2 regions of the Sinorhizobium alkalisoli genome follow, and region 2 is predicted to be linked to the other one. Evidence: predicted binding sites of a transcription regulator. Region 2 holds the regulator's gene; the other holds the start of a gene.
What was found. Region 2 encodes PhoB, which activates phosphate uptake and scavenging genes when phosphate is short. Its sites were predicted from a motif close to TGTCATNNANCTGTCAT; they were not measured.
Positions count from the first base shown of each region.

Region 1 (7,486 bases), 1.6 Mb from region 2:
AACCCGCTTCGCATCGCCGCCGACAGGCTCGCAGCCGACGGCATCAGCATTCTGCACACGATCGGTGGCGACGACACCAACACCACGGCAGCCGATCTTGCCGCCTATCTCGGCGCCAATGGTTACGACCTCACCGTGGTCGGCCTGCCGAAGACCGTCGACAATGACGTGGTGCCGATTCGCCAGACGCTCGGCGCCTGGACGGCGGCCGAATACGGCGCGCGCTTCTTCGACCATGTCAGCAACGAGCAGAGCGCCGCCCCGCGCACCCTCGTCGTCCACGAGGTGATGGGCCGCCATTGCGGTTGGCTGACCGCGGCGACGGCACGCGCCTATATGCAACTGTCCGGCAGCAAGGACTATGTCGACGGCTTCATGATGAACGAGCAGTTGAAGAACATCGACGGCCTCTACCTGCCGGAGATGAAGTTCGACCTCGAATCGGAGGCCGCGCGCCTGCGCGACATCATGGACCGGGCCGGCTTCGTGACGCTGTTCGTCAGCGAAGGTGCCTGCCTCGATGCGATCGTTGCCGAACGCGAGGCGGCCGGCGAGACGGTCAAGCGCGATGCTTTCGGCCATGTGAAGATCGACACCATCAATGTCGGCAACTGGTTCTCAAAGCAGTTCGCCGCCCTCCTCGGCGCCGAACGCGCGATGGTGCAGAAATCCGGCTACTATGCCCGCTCCGCACCCGCCAATGGCGACGACCTGCGCCTCATACAGAGCATGGTCGACCTTGCGGTCGAAAGTGCGCTCAACAAGGTTTCCGGCGTCACGGGCCACGACGAGGACCAGGGCGGCCGCCTGCGCACGATCGAATTCCCCCGCATCAAGGGGGGCAAGCATTTCGACACGTCGGCGAAATGGTTCGGCGAGGTGATGGACACCATCGGCCAGAAATGGCAGGCGGCAGACTGAGGTCGCGCAACGGTTAGCGATGCCCTCTCCTCGGGTTTAACCCGAGGAGAGGGCATTCCTCACGCGACACCGGCGGATCATCCACTCATTGGAGTTCGAACGACGGTGTGAAATCGCCGCGCTGCTTGCCGCAGTGGACGGCATGGGTTAAGGGAGATTGAAGCACAGCGGACGGCAGCCGCTGATTTGCAAGGGGCTACGGGGCCCAGAAGCACGAAAGTGACAGCATGGCGAAGATCCGTATCTCCCTTTCGAAACAGGCGCTTGCGGCCTCTGCACTGGTTTCCATCGGAATTGCCTCCGGGTGCTCGACCGTCGAGCGGACCTCACTTGAAGAACTGACCGCCGTGCAGACGGTCACACCCATCCCGAAGCCAGGAACGGAGATGACGGCCTATGCGCTGCCGGCACCGGTCGGTGCAACGGCCGACGCATCCGCCACACTTGCGGCCGAGGCAGCGACCTCGACCACCGCGACGGAGGCCGCGGTAGCTGAAGCCGGCGCTGTATCGTCACCGGATGCGACGCTTGCCTTCGCCGCGCCGCAGACAACCGCGGTTCCGAACGCACGGCCCGCCCAGGCCATCCAGGTGGCCATGGCAGAGACTGGCGCGGCGCCCCTGTCGCCGGAAGTGACCGCCGCCGCCGACTCGGCGAGCGAACCGGCCGTCCCGCTGCTCGGCATTGCCGCCGCAATGGAATCGGATTTCGACACCGGCGAACCGGTCGGCCTCGAAACTCTCGTTGCCAAGCGCATGATCGTGCCGACCGAGCGGCCAAAGAGCGGCGTCATCGGTTCTGCGGTCGATGCCGTCGCCAAGGCCATTCCTGGCTCGCTGAAGCTCACCCGGACACCGACGAGTTCCCGACCCGAGCTCGACCGGCTGATCGAGTACTACGCCGAACTCAACGGCCTTCCGGTCGAACTCGTGCATCGTGTGGTCAAGCGCGAGAGCAATTACAATCCACGCGCCTACAGCCGCGGCAATTACGGGTTGATGCAGATCCGCTACAACACCGCCAAGGGGCTTGGCTATGAGGGCCCCGCCGAGGGCCTGTTCGACGCGGAGACCAATCTCAAATACGCGACCAGATATCTGCGCGGTGCCTGGATGGTTGCCGACAATCAGCACGACGGTGCCGTGCGCCTCTATGCCAGTGGCTACTACTATCATGCCAAGCGCAAGGGTATGCTCGACGAACTCGGGCTGCAGTAAATCCCCGACCCCGGCCGCGCTCAATCGAGCGCATCGATGACTTTGGCGTTCAGCGCCTGCACATTATAACCGTCGCGCCAGGGCGTGAGGCCGAGCCGGACGACGGCGAGGCGAAGAGAGGGAACGAGCATGATGGCTTGCCCGTCATGCCCAAGCATCCAGAAGCTGTCCGCCGGGAACCCGCCCGTCCCGGCCCTTATGCCATTCGCCGTGAGCCAGACCTGGCCCGAGCCGTAATCGCCGCCGGAGGCTGCGGAAGGTTTGCGCATGAAGTCGACGTAGCCCTCCGGCAGAAGCGCCCTCCCCTTCCAGCGCCCGTCGTCGAGCAGGAACTGCGCAATGCGTGCCCAATCCTGCGCCGTCGCATACATGTAGGACGAGCCGACGAAGGTGCCGCTTTGATCCGCCTCCATCACCGCGCTCGTCATGCCGAGAGGTTCGAACAAAGCCAAGCGAGGATAGGCGAGCGCGGCGGCCGGATCGTCGAAGCTCCTCATCCAGAGCCGGGACAAAATGTTGCTGGTGCCGCTCGAATAGCTGAACTTCGTGCCGGCCGCCGCTGCGAGCGGTTTCGATGCGGCGAAACCGGCCATGTCGCTTTCGAGGAAGAGCATGCGCGTCACATCGGTGACATCGCCGTAGTCCTCGTTGAAGGCCAGACCGCTTTGCATCCCCAGGAGATCCGAAAGCTTGATTGCGGCGCGTTCGTCGCGATCCCATTCGGCCAGGAGACGGTCCTGCTCTAAATCCATCCGCCCCTCGGCAATGCGCATGCCGACCAGCGCCGCCGTGACCGATTTCGTCATCGACCAGCCGAGCAAGGGGGTGTCGCGATCAATGCCGGGGCCGTAGCGCTCCGCCACAAGGCGGCCATCGCGAATGACCGCGATGGCGCGCATGCCGGGACCTGCCAATTCGGGATCCTCGAGAAAGGTCTGGATCGTTGGGTCGATCTCCGCCCGCCCCCCCTCCGGCCATTCCGCTTCGGGATCGCCGGCTTCGGGATCGCCGACCGCAGCCTTCGACCCCGCGTTTCCGCCAGCCGCCGGATTTGCGAAAGCCTCGGCGACGCCATTGCCGGTGTTCATGCAGCCGAGCCCCGGCCGATGGACCGCACGGCCGGGCGCGGCGAACCCGAATATGCGCGCGGTCACGCGCTGCTCGTGATGATCGACGGATATGCTGACGAACTTCAGCAAGGGATGGCCGGGGGCCTGGACATCCACCGCGAGCACCTCTTGTGGGTCGCGCCCGGCGAGAAAGACATTGGAGCAGACGATCTTGGCGGCGTATCCATCGCCGACCTTCAGAAGCTCCGGCGGATAGAGCGCCAGCCAGCCGGCGGCGGCTGCCGGTGCCGCAACGGCCAAGGCTCCGAACTTCTTCGACAAACCTCGCATGATCACTCCTGTTCCCCATGAGGAAACCAGAATTGCCGGAAAAGAGAAAGCCCCATAGGCAGGTCGTCCCGGATTTGCCGCGCGTCTCCGAGAAGGTCATGCACAGACTGCGCGCGCCCGTCATCAAAGTGTAGTCGAGTCATTTTAGAAGCGGCTCAGTTTCAACTTGGATGGCAGCAAGATGACGGACCTCGCACCCGATGCCGGCTTCGGCAGGAAGAACACGAAGCTGAAGAGCGCGCTCCTCCAGCATAAGACCTTCTCCTTGGCAGGCCTTTCAGAGCGACTGTTCGGGGTGCTCTTTTCGGGCCTGGTCTATCCCCAGATCTGGGAGGATCCGATCGTCGACATGGAAGCGATGCAGATCCGCTCCGGACACCGGATCGTGACAATCGGCTCCGGCGGCTGCAACGTGCTGACCTATCTTTCCGCCTGCCCGGCCCGCATCGACGTGGTCGACCTCAATCGTCATCATATCGCACTCAACCGGCTGAAGCTCGCGGCCTTCCGCCACCTGCCGAGCCACAAGGACGTGGTGCGGTTCCTCGCATCCACCGGCATGCGCACGAACGGCGACGCATTCGACCTCTTCATCGCGCCGAAGCTCGACGCCGCCAGCCGCGCCTATTGGACCGGCCGCGACATCACGGGGCGCCGCCGCATCAGCGTTTTCGGCCGCAATATCTATCGCACCGGCCTGCTCGGCCGCTTCATCGCCGCCAGCCATCTCCTCGCACGGCTGCATGGCATCGATCCGGAGGATTTCGTCCGGGCGCGCTCGATGCGCGAACAGCGGCAATTCTTCGACGACAAGCTCGCGCCACTCTTCGAGCGCCCGGTCATCCGCTGGTTGACCAGCCGCAAGAGCTCGCTGTTCGGCCTCGGCATTCCGCCGCAGCAGTTCGACGAGCTCGCCAGCCTCAGCGACGAGAGGTCGCTCGCGGCCGTGCTCCGTCACCGCCTCGAAAAGCTGACCTGCCATTTCCCGCTGCGTGAAAACTACTTTGCCTGGCAAGCCTTCGCCCGGCGTTACCCGCTGCCGCACGAGGGCGATCTGCCTCCTTATCTGCAGGGCTCGAAATACGAAACGATCCGCAATCATGCGGATCGCGTTGCCGTCCACCACGAAAGCTTCACCGAACTGCTCGCCCGCAAGCCTGCCGCCTCGGTCGACCGATACGTGCTGCTCGACGCCCAGGACTGGATGAGCGACCGGCAATTGAACGACCTCTGGAGCGAGATCACCCGCACGGCCGATGCCGGCGCGCTGGTGATCTTCCGCACGGCGGCGGAAGCCAGCATCCTGCCGGGCCGGCTTTCGGCCGCACTGCTCGAACAGTGGGACTACGATGCGGAAACCTCCATGCGGCTCGGTTCGCAGGACCGCTCGGCCATCTATGGCGGTTTCCATATCTACCGAAAGAGAGCATGAGTGCCGTGCAAGAAGCGGAAAACAACCATGCGCGGCTCATGGACCGGATGTACCGCTATCAGCGCTACATCTATGACTTCACCCGCAAATACTATCTCTTCGGGCGCGACACGCTGATCCGTGACCTTCAGGCGCCACCCGGCGCCTCTGTGCTGGAGATCGGTTGCGGCACCGGCCGAAACCTCGCCATGATCGGCGAACTCTATCCGGAGGCACGTCTGTTCGGGCTCGATATCTCCGCCGAGATGCTGGTGACCGCCAGGTCAAAGCTCAAGCGGCACGGCCGCCCGGATGCGGTGCTGCGCGTCGCCGACGCCACGCATTTCCATGCCGCCTCCTTTGGCGAAAAGAGCTTCGACCGAATCGTCATCTCCTATGCGCTGTCGATGATCCCTGCATGGGAAAAGGCGATCGAGGCGGCGATCGAGGCGCTCAGCCCGGGCGGCTCCCTGCACATCGCCGATTTCGGCCAACAGGAAGGTTGGCCCGGTGGCTTCCGCCGCCTGCTGCAGGCGTGGCTGAGGCGCTTCCATGTTTCGCCGCGCGACACGCTCTTCGACGTCATACGCGAGAAAGCGGATATTCGCGGGGCGACGCTCGAACTCAAATCGATCGGCAGGGGCTATGCCTGGCTCGCCGTCTATCGCCGGCCCGCCACAGATTGAACTCGAGCGCGCTCGTCCAAACAGACGCGCAGAGTTGGCCGCGCGCCGCAATTCCTGCTTGAGCTAACGCAATTTTTACGATGATATGGTGAAAAGGAGGCAAGCCTCCCCGGGGGACATCGCACAGACATGGAAACCATCGCGTGAGGCAGGATCGTCGTTCGTCTCCAAATGGAACCCTCATGCGCCGGATTCTCCTGGCTCTGTTGCCAATCGCGTCCCTTCTTTCCGCCTGCTCGTCCACCGATTACGACCTGGTGAAGACGGCTTCCATCCCGCCACGCTTCCACGATACCGATCCCCAGGATTTCGGCGACCGTACCCCGCACCATCACAGCATCCACGGCATCGACATCTCCAAGTGGAACGGCAATATTGACTGGGTGAAGGTCAAGAATTCCGGCGTTTCCTTCGCCTTCATCAAGGCCACCGAGGGCAAGGACAGGCTCGACGCTCGCTTCCACGAATACTGGCAGCAGGCACGCGCCGTCGGTCTCGCCTACGCGCCCTATCATTTCTACTATTTCTGCTCGTCCGCCGATGCGCAGGCCGACTGGTTCATCGCCAATGTGCCGAAGAGCGCTGTCCATCTGCCGCCCGTGCTCGACGTCGAATGGAACGGCGAATCGAAGACCTGCCGCTATCGACCGGCCCCGGAAACTGTGCGCTCCGAAATGAAGCGGTTCATGGACCGACTGGAAACCCATTACGGCAAGCGGCCGATCATCTACACCTCGGTCGATTTTCACCGGGACAATCTGGTCGGCGCCTTCAACGACTATCATTTCTGGGTACGCTCCGTCGCAAAGCACCCGAAAGACATCTATGTCGACCGTCGATGGGCATTCTGGCAATACACCAGCACCGGCGTCATTCCGGGCATTGACGGCCAGACGGACATCAATGCCTTCGCCGGGTCGACCAGGAACTGGCAGAAATGGGTCGCCGCCGTCTCGCAAGCGCGATAGCCGCAAGACTGGTTTAAATCCGCTCGTCTTGCCGCCACATTTCTTCATTCGGTCATAATGCTCTGGAAGAGCGTCGGCGGATTTTCCCAGTGGACAGCATTGCAGCCGGTTGCCCGATAGAACCCGGCCGGACATGGAAAGGATCAAGATGCGCAAGGCCCTTCTCTCCCTCGGACTGCTCGCTCTTGCCAGCACCACAGCAGCGGCACAAACCCAGACTGCCGCGCCGGTCGCCTGCGGCGGTGATCTCCAGACCTTCCTGGAGGGCGTCAAGGCCGAGGCGATCGCCCGGGGCGTTCCCGCCGAGGCCGCCGACCATGCGCTTGCGGGTGCCGCCATCGACCAGAAGGTATTAAGCCGCGACCGCGCCCAGAGCGTCTTCAAACAATCCTTCACGGAGTTTTCCAAGCGCACCGTCAGCAAGTCGCGCCTCGATATCGGCGCCAAAAAAATGCGCGAGTATGCCGAGATTTTTGCCCGCGCCGAACAGGAATTCGGCGTGCCGGCGCCGGTGATAACCGCCTTCTGGGCGATGGAAACGGATTTCGGCGCCGTTCAGGGCGATTTCAACGCGCAATGCCCTGGTGACGCTCGCCCATGACTGCCGCCGCCCGGAGATGTTCCGGCCGCAGCTTCTCGCCGCGATCGAGATGGCCCAGCACGGCGACCTCGATCCCGCGACGACCACCGGCGCCTGGGCCGGCGAGATCGGTCAGGTTCAAATGCTGCCGGAGGACATCATCGCCTATGGCGTCGATGGTGACGGCGACCACCATGTCGATGTGAAAAAGAGCGCGCCGGACGCGATCCTGACGGCGGCGAAATTCATTCAGAGTCTCGGTTTCAAGGCGGGCCAGCCCTGGATCCAGGAAGTGACCGTCCC
Region 1 covers NZ_CP034909.1:2,174,949-2,182,434, forward strand. The annotation lists gene EKH55_RS10630 (pyrophosphate--fructose-6-phosphate 1-phosphotransferase) at 1-921, shown strand, start outside; gene EKH55_RS10635 (lytic transglycosylase domain-containing protein) at 1,149-2,138, shown strand; gene EKH55_RS10640 (serine hydrolase domain-containing protein) at 2,159-3,538, opposite strand; gene EKH55_RS10645 (BtaA family protein) at 3,720-4,970, shown strand; gene EKH55_RS10650 (class I SAM-dependent methyltransferase) at 4,967-5,635, shown strand; gene EKH55_RS10655 (glycoside hydrolase family 25 protein) at 5,818-6,603, shown strand; partial or broken gene EKH55_RS10660 (lytic murein transglycosylase) at 6,752-7,486, shown strand, end outside.
Region 1: a site for PhoB is predicted at 3,657-3,673, ahead of EKH55_RS10645 (BtaA family protein). Genes of this name have one in related genera too.

Region 2 (7,486 bases):
TGCCTTCGAATTTCAGCGAGGTGCCGAGCAAAACCGTCAGCACCACCGTCTCCGCGAGCAGCCGGGCAACCGGAAGCGGATAGTTGTGCCGCTCGAGGATCGCGTCGAGCATCGGACCAAGCTGAACGGCGCGGCCGCGGACGTCGAGATCCTCGACATGAAAGGGCACGACATGATCGTCACCGGCGAAATCGAACTCGCCCAGCCCCGGTGCTATCTCCGTCATCGCTTGCTCCTTGTCTCGCAGGCGCTGGTCGCCGGGCATCGAATGCCCTCGTGCAACCTGCCCGTTATCCCATTTGATCCCGTTGTGAACGGATTTGTCCAGAATTCACGGCCCGCCGACGGCGCCACTGCAGAAGCAGCCTCGCTCGTCCGGACGCTGGTTTTATGGGCGGCACTCGCAGCACTCATGCCGGAGCCACCCTCCATTTCGCCTAGATTGTGTCGATCCGGGCCGGATTCAAGCCTCCGCCGACCGCTTCACTTCGACCAGCGAAGGCCCCTTCAAACGACGCCGAGACACCAGGCGAGGATCGACTTTTGCGCGTGAAGCCGGTTTTCCGCCTCGTCGAAGACAACCGATTGCGGCCCGTCGATCACCTCATCCGTGACCTCCTCGCCGCGATGCGCCGGCAGACAATGCATGAACAAGGCATCGGGTGCCGCGTGCTTCATCAAAGCCTCGTTGACCTGATAGGGCTGGAAAACGTTGTGGCCGCGGGCGCGGTGCTCCTGGTTCATCGAGATCCACGTGTCGGTGACGACGCAGTCGGCGCCGGCGACGGCCTGCTCCGGTTCATGACACAGCAGAATCTCTCCGCCGTTGTTCCGAGCCCAGTTGAGGAACTTGTCCTGCGGCTCGGAGCCGAACGGGACCGCCATGTTCATCCGATAGCCGAAGCGCGCCGATCCCTCGATCAGAGAGTGCAACACGTTATTGCCGTCGCCCGTCCAAGCGATCGTTTTCGCCCCGACAGGCCCGCGGTGTTCCTCGAAGGTCATGATGTCCGCCATGATCTGGCAGGGATGCGTGTCGTCCGTAAGGCCATTGATGACCGGCACGGTCGCGTGCTCGGCCAATTCAAGGAGCCGGCGGTGGTCAGTGGTGCGAATCATGATCGCGTCGACGTAGCGCGAGAGGACCTTCGCCGTGTCGCCGATGGTTTCGGCCCGACCGAGCTGCATTTCGGTGCCAGAAAGAAACAGCGTCTCGCCACCGAGCTGCCGCATCCCGACATCGAAGGAGACGCGCGTACGGGTGGACGGTTTCTCGAAAATCATCGCCAGCATCTTGCCGGCAAGCGGCTTGTCGGCCGTTCCGGCCTTTGTCGCCGACTTGCGCATCCGGGCGTCGTCGATGATCGTCCTGAGGTCGACGGACGTCATGGCCGAAAGATCGAGAAAATGTCTGGTGGCGGTCATATTGCTGTATTTCCTGTGATAGTTCCGTGGATCTTAGGGCATCGGCACCGCGGAGGCGCCTCGCCGCAGTTAGGCGGCAGCTGTGCCGCCCGCGGCCCTCACAGCCTCTGCGGCGCGCTCGAGCCGCGCGAGCCCTTCCCTCGCTTCAGCCGCGGTGACGATCAGCGGCGGCAGGAGGCGCAGCACGTTCTCGCCTGCCGGAACAACGAGCAGCTTTTCGGCCCGGATCGCTTTCAAAAGGTCGGGTGAGGGCACTTTCGCCTTGATGCCAAGCATCAGCCCGTCGCCGCGGAGCTCTTCGATAATATCGGGGAAACGGTCCTTGAGCGAAGCGAGCCCCTGGCGGAACACGAGCGCGACGTCACGCACATTGTCAAGGAACCCCTCGGCGAGGACGACGTCGAGGACCGCATTACCGACGGCCATTGCCAGTGGATTGCCGCCGTAGGTCGAGCCGTGCGTCCCGGCCACCATGCCTGCGGCGGCCGCCTCCGTCGCCAGGCACGCGCCGAGCGGAAAACCACCGCCAATGCCCTTGGCGACGGCCATGATGTCGGGCCGGATACCTGCCCACTCGTGGGCAAAGAGCCTGCCGGTGCGGCCCACGCCGCACTGTACTTCATCAAGGATCAGCAGCAGCCCGAATTCATCGCAGAGCGCGCGCAATTCCTGCAGGAACTCCTTCGGGGCCAGGCGCACCCCACCCTCACCCTGGATCGGTTCGATCAGGATAGCCGCGGTCTCGTCGTTGATCGCGCTCTTTACGGCGGCGATATCGCCGAACGGCACCTGATAGAAACCGGGCGCCTTGGGTCCGAAGCCTTCAATGTATTTCTGCTGCCCCCCGGCGGCGATCGTGGCGATGGTACGGCCGTGGAATGCGCCTTCGAAGGTGATGACGTGGAACCGCTCCGGATGGCCCTTGGCAAAGTGATAGCGGCGCGCCGTCTTGATCGCGCATTCCAGCGCCTCGGCGCCCGAATTGGTGAAAAACACCCGGTCGGCAAAGGTGACCGCCGTCAAGCGCCGCGCAAGGCTCTCCTGCCCGGGAACATCATAGAGATTGGAGACGTGCCAGAGTTTCTCCGCCTGCGCCTTCAGCGCATCGATCAGATGCGGATGGGCATGCCCGAGCGAGTTCACGGCGACGCCGGCGGCGAAGTCGAGATAGCGGGTACCGTCTTCCGCGATCAGCCAGACGCCCTCGCCCCGCTCGAAACGCAACGGCGCACGCAAATAGGTATCATAGAGCGGCGGCGTTGCGGCCATCCGGGCTTCTCCTTCCTCAGCATCGCAGGCGGACCGTTCGATATCCGGCCCGAAAAAATCAAAATGCCGCCTTTCGGCGGCCGGAGGCACTATTCCCATTTCGCAGCGCAATGTCAAGAAAACCAAGGGCTGCGGCCACCTTGCGAACTCGGATTCCGCGTCGCAAAAAAATCGCGTCGCGGGGCTTGCAAAAATGCAACTATGAGCCAGCAAGTTGGGGAAAACCGCGAAATCGATTCGGCGCGATTCCGGCGACTCTTGCCACAGAGTCACCCTGCCGGTAGGTTAAGATTTAATTACTAGACGCATGCGGCGGACCTAGTCACCAAAATAGTTATCGCGTTGTGACTCCAGGGGTTTTCTGGAGGACGGTGATGGATTCTGCCCATCCCAGCGCCGAGAACGGGGAGTGCAGATATGAACTGGACTGACGAGCGGGTGGAGAAACTGAAGAAGCTGTGGTCCGAGGGCCTGAGCGCCAGCCAGATCGCGGCTCAACTGGGCGGCGTCAGTCGCAATGCCGTCATCGGCAAGGTACACCGGTTGAGCCTGCCGGGCCGCGCAAAGGCGGGCGGGACCACGACCCCCGCGCGCCCCAAGCGAGCGACCTCGGCGCCGCGTGCACCGAATTACGCCGCTCGGGCCGTCACCCGCACCGTCGCCCGCCCTGCCGGTGCGACCGTCCTCAAGGAAGAGGTGGCGGTCGACCTAGTCGCCGAACAGGAATTCGCACCCGATGCCAACATCGTCCTGCCGATGTCGCGCCGCCTGGAGCTGACGCAGCTCACCGAACGGACTTGCAAGTGGCCGATCGGCGATCCGCTAAAGGAGGAGTTTCACTTCTGCGGCAACGACTCGCCGGAATCCTCGCCCTATTGCAACTATCATGCGCGGCTTGCCTACCAGCCTTCGGCGGAACGCCGGCGCATCCGCTGACGTTCGATCTCGATCGCGCAACAACGCAAAAGGGCCCATGGGCCCTTTTTTGTTGGAAACAGCATTGATTTTCGAACTTACCCCTCGAGCGAGTAGCCGGCGCCGCGCACCGTCCTGATCACGTCGGGCATGTTGGAGAGGTTCAGCGCCTTGCGCAGGCGGCCGACATGGACATCGACCGTGCGTTCGTCCACGTAGATGTCGTGGCCCCAGACACCGTCAAGCAGTTGCGAGCGGGAAAAGACGCGTCCCGGCGAAGACATCAGAAACTCCAGCAGCCGGAACTCCGTCGGCCCGAGCCGAACCTCACGGCTGCGGCGATGGACGCGATGCGTCTCGCGGTCGAGTTCGATGTCGCCGCAGCGGAGCACCGTCGACAGGACCTCCGGTTTGGCGCGCCTCAACATCGCCTTGACCCGCGCCATCAGTTCCGGAGTCGAAAACGGCTTGACGACATAGTCGTCGGCGCCGGTCGCGAGCCCTCGCACGCGCTCGCTTTCCTCGCCGCGCGCCGTCAGCATGATGATCGGCAACCGCTCCGTTTCCGGTCTTTGTCGAAGTCTGCGGCAAAGCTCGATGCCGGAAACGCCGGGCAACATCCAGTCGAGGATCAAGAGGTCGGGCAGACGTTCCTGCAGGCGGATTTCAGCCTCGTCGCCGCGAAGAATAGTATCGACCTCGAAGCCCTCGGCTTCGAGGTTGTAGCGCAGCAGCACGCTCAGCGCCTCCTCGTCTTCGACAACAGCTATCTTCGGCAACATCTAAGCTACAACTCCTTGCCTCGGTCCATCAGTTGGAAGGCGCCCCTCTCCCCTTTCGGTGTCAGTCCGTCACCGACCCCATCGTTGCTGTCGTATCATCCTTCGGCCGCTCGCCTTCCGGCTGGGCGCCTGTCGCCATGTAATAGATCGTCTCGGCGATGTTGGTCGCATGGTCGCCGATCCGCTCGATGTTTTTGGCGCAGAAAAGAAGATGCGTGCAGGGTGTTATGTTGCGCGGATCCTCCATCATGTAGGTGAGCAATTCGCGGAAGAGCGACGTGTAGATCGCGTCGATCTCCTCGTCGCGCTGGCGAATGCTGTTGGCCTTCTCCGGCGAGCGCGAGGCAAAGACGTCAAGCACTTCCTTGAGCTGGACCAAAGCGAGTTCGGCCAAATGCTCGAGGCCGCGCGCGAGCTTGCGCGGGATTCCAGAGCCGGCAACCGCAATCACGCGTTTCGCGGTGTTCTTGCCGAGGTCGCCGACGCGCTCCAGGTCGGCCGCTATACGGATCGATCCCATGATTTCGCGCAGGTCCGATGCCATGGGCTGGCGCTTGGCGATGGTGACGATCGCCTTCTCGCCGATCTGGCGTTCGGCCTCGTCGAGGAGGGCGTCGTCCGAGATGACTTTCTGGGCGAGCGCCAGGTCGGAATTGACCAGGGCCCGGACGGAGTCGGCCACCATTTGCTCGGCGAGCCCTCCCATCTCGGAGATGCGGCGCGTGAGATACTTCAACTCGTCGTCGAAGGCGGACATTATGTGTGGATGGGTCATCTTATATTCCTCGGGACGCGCTCGATTGATCGTCGGTGGAGTCGGGTTCGCTAGCCGAACCGGCCCATGATGTAGTCCTGCGTGCGCTGGTCGTCCGGATTGGTGAAGATCTTATCCGTATCGTCCACTTCGACCAGGTTGCCGAGGTGGAACATCGCCGTGCGCTGCGACACGCGGGCTGCCTGCTGCATCGAATGGGTTACGATAACGATGGTGAAGTTCTCGCGAAGCTCGTGGATCAGTTCCTCGACCTTGGCGGTCGCGATCGGGTCGAGCGCCGAGCAAGGCTCGTCCATGAGGATGACTTCCGGGCTGACGGCAACGGCCCGGGCGATGCAGAGGCGCTGCTGCTGGCCGCCGGAGAGGCCGGTGCCCGGCGCATCCAGGCGATCCTTCACTTCGTTCCAGAGGCCGGCCTTTTGAAGGGCGGATGCGACGATGTCGTCGAGTTCGGATTTTCTCGAAGCGAGGCCATGGATGCGCGGACCGTAGGCGACGTTTTCATAGATCGACTTCGGGAACGGGTTCGGCTTCTGGAACACCATGCCGACCTTGGCACGCAGTTGCACCGGATCCACCTTCGGATCGTAGATATCTTCCCCGTCGATTGCGATATGGCCTTCGACCCGGCAACTGCTGATCGTGTCATTCATACGATTGATACAGCGCAGGAACGTCGACTTGCCGCAACCGGACGGGCCGATGAAGGCGGTTACGGAGCGGGGATGGATCTCGATGGCGACATCCTTGATGGCGTGTTTGTCGCCATAATAGACCTGCACACCGCGGGCGGAAACTTTCGATTGGTTCATGGCGGCGGCCTTCATCGTCATCGTCGTTGTCGTAGCGGACATATTGTTCATCATTGCGCTCCTTTTCTACCAACGGCGCTCGAAGCGGCGGCGAAGAATGATTGCAATCAAATTCATTGCGACCAGGAATACCAGCAGCACGATGATTGCACCCGAAGCACGCTCCACGAAGGCGGGGTCACCGCGCTGTGTCCAGTTATAAACCTGAACCGGCAAGGCGGAAGCCGGGTCAAAAAAGCCTTCCGGCGGTCCAGCGGGATATTCGCGAACGAAGGCGACCATGCCGATCAGCAGCAGCGGTGCCGTTTCGCCGAGGGCCTGGGCGAGACCGATAATGGTACCGGTCAGGATTCCCGGCATGGCGAGCGGCAGCACGTGGTGGAATATCGACTGCATCTTCGATGCGCCGACGCCGAGTGCCGCGTCGCGGATCGAGGGCGGCACGGCCTTCAGCGCGGCGCGGGTGGCGATGATGATCGTCGGCAGGGTCATCAGGGTCAAGACGAGCCCGCCAACGATCGGAGCCGATTGAGGCAGCCCCACAAAGTTGATGAACACGGCCAGACCCAGGATACCGAATACGATCGAGGGGACGGCTGCGAGGTTCGCGATATTGACCTCGATGAGGTCGGTAAAGCGGTTCTGCGGTGCAAATTCCTCGAGATAAATCGAAGCGGCCACGCCGAGTGGCAGCGACAATACCAGCACGATCAGCATCATGTAAGCCGAGCCGAGAATGGCGACGCCCAGACCGGACGCTTCCGGACGGGTGTCGGACGAGTCAGGTGCCGTGAAGAAATCCCAGTTGAATTTTGTCGTCAGAATCCCGGCTTGCCTCAACGCGTCCGCAAGCATCAGTTGCTCCGGGGAGATGTTGCGGTCGAGCTCAGCGCTCTCCATCGTCACGCGGTCCTTGTAGTACCCGTCGATACGACCAGAGGCGAGGAGGTCGAAGGAAACCGTTTCGCCGATGACCGACGGATCGGAAATCACGTAACGGCGCAGGTGGGCCGGGGCTTCCTTGGAAATCAGCTCGAACGCGCTTTTGGCGTTCAATCCCTCGATGGCAATGCCCTTTGCAGCCATGGCATCGGTCAGCGCCTTCTGTATCAGGGGCGCGTAAGAAAAAGTGGTGACCTTTGCGATAGCCTCGGGAGCGCGATTGCCCTGCTTGTCCAGCTTGGCCGGATCGAGGTAGACGTTCAGTGTTATGTAGGTCTGCCGGAAGGATGACAGCCCGTTGGAGAGAATGGACGTCAAAAGGCCGACCAGGGCGAGCACACTGATGGCCACAGCGATCTTGCCCATCAGGCGAAACCGGGCTTCCGCCGCATGGCGTTGGCGGGTCCGCGCATCTACGGTCAGGATAGATTTCGACGGCGAGACTGTTTCGCGATCGGCTGGCACGGATATGTCGATCATTCGTACTGCTCCCGGTATTTGCGAACGATGTAGAGGGCCAGCACGTTCAGCCCGAGCGTGAAGACAAAGAGGGTGAGACCGAGGGC
Region 2 covers NZ_CP034909.1:122,032-129,517, reverse strand. The annotation lists gene EKH55_RS00615 (Hsp33 family molecular chaperone) at 1-226, opposite strand, end outside; gene argF (ornithine carbamoyltransferase) at 508-1,425, opposite strand; gene EKH55_RS00605 (aspartate aminotransferase family protein) at 1,495-2,694, opposite strand; gene EKH55_RS00600 (GcrA family cell cycle regulator) at 3,112-3,630, shown strand; gene phoB (phosphate regulon transcriptional regulator PhoB) at 3,708-4,391, opposite strand; gene phoU (phosphate signaling complex protein PhoU) at 4,453-5,166, opposite strand; gene pstB (phosphate ABC transporter ATP-binding protein PstB) at 5,217-5,999, opposite strand; gene pstA (phosphate ABC transporter permease PstA) at 6,045-7,400, opposite strand; gene pstC (phosphate ABC transporter permease subunit PstC) at 7,397-7,486, opposite strand, start outside.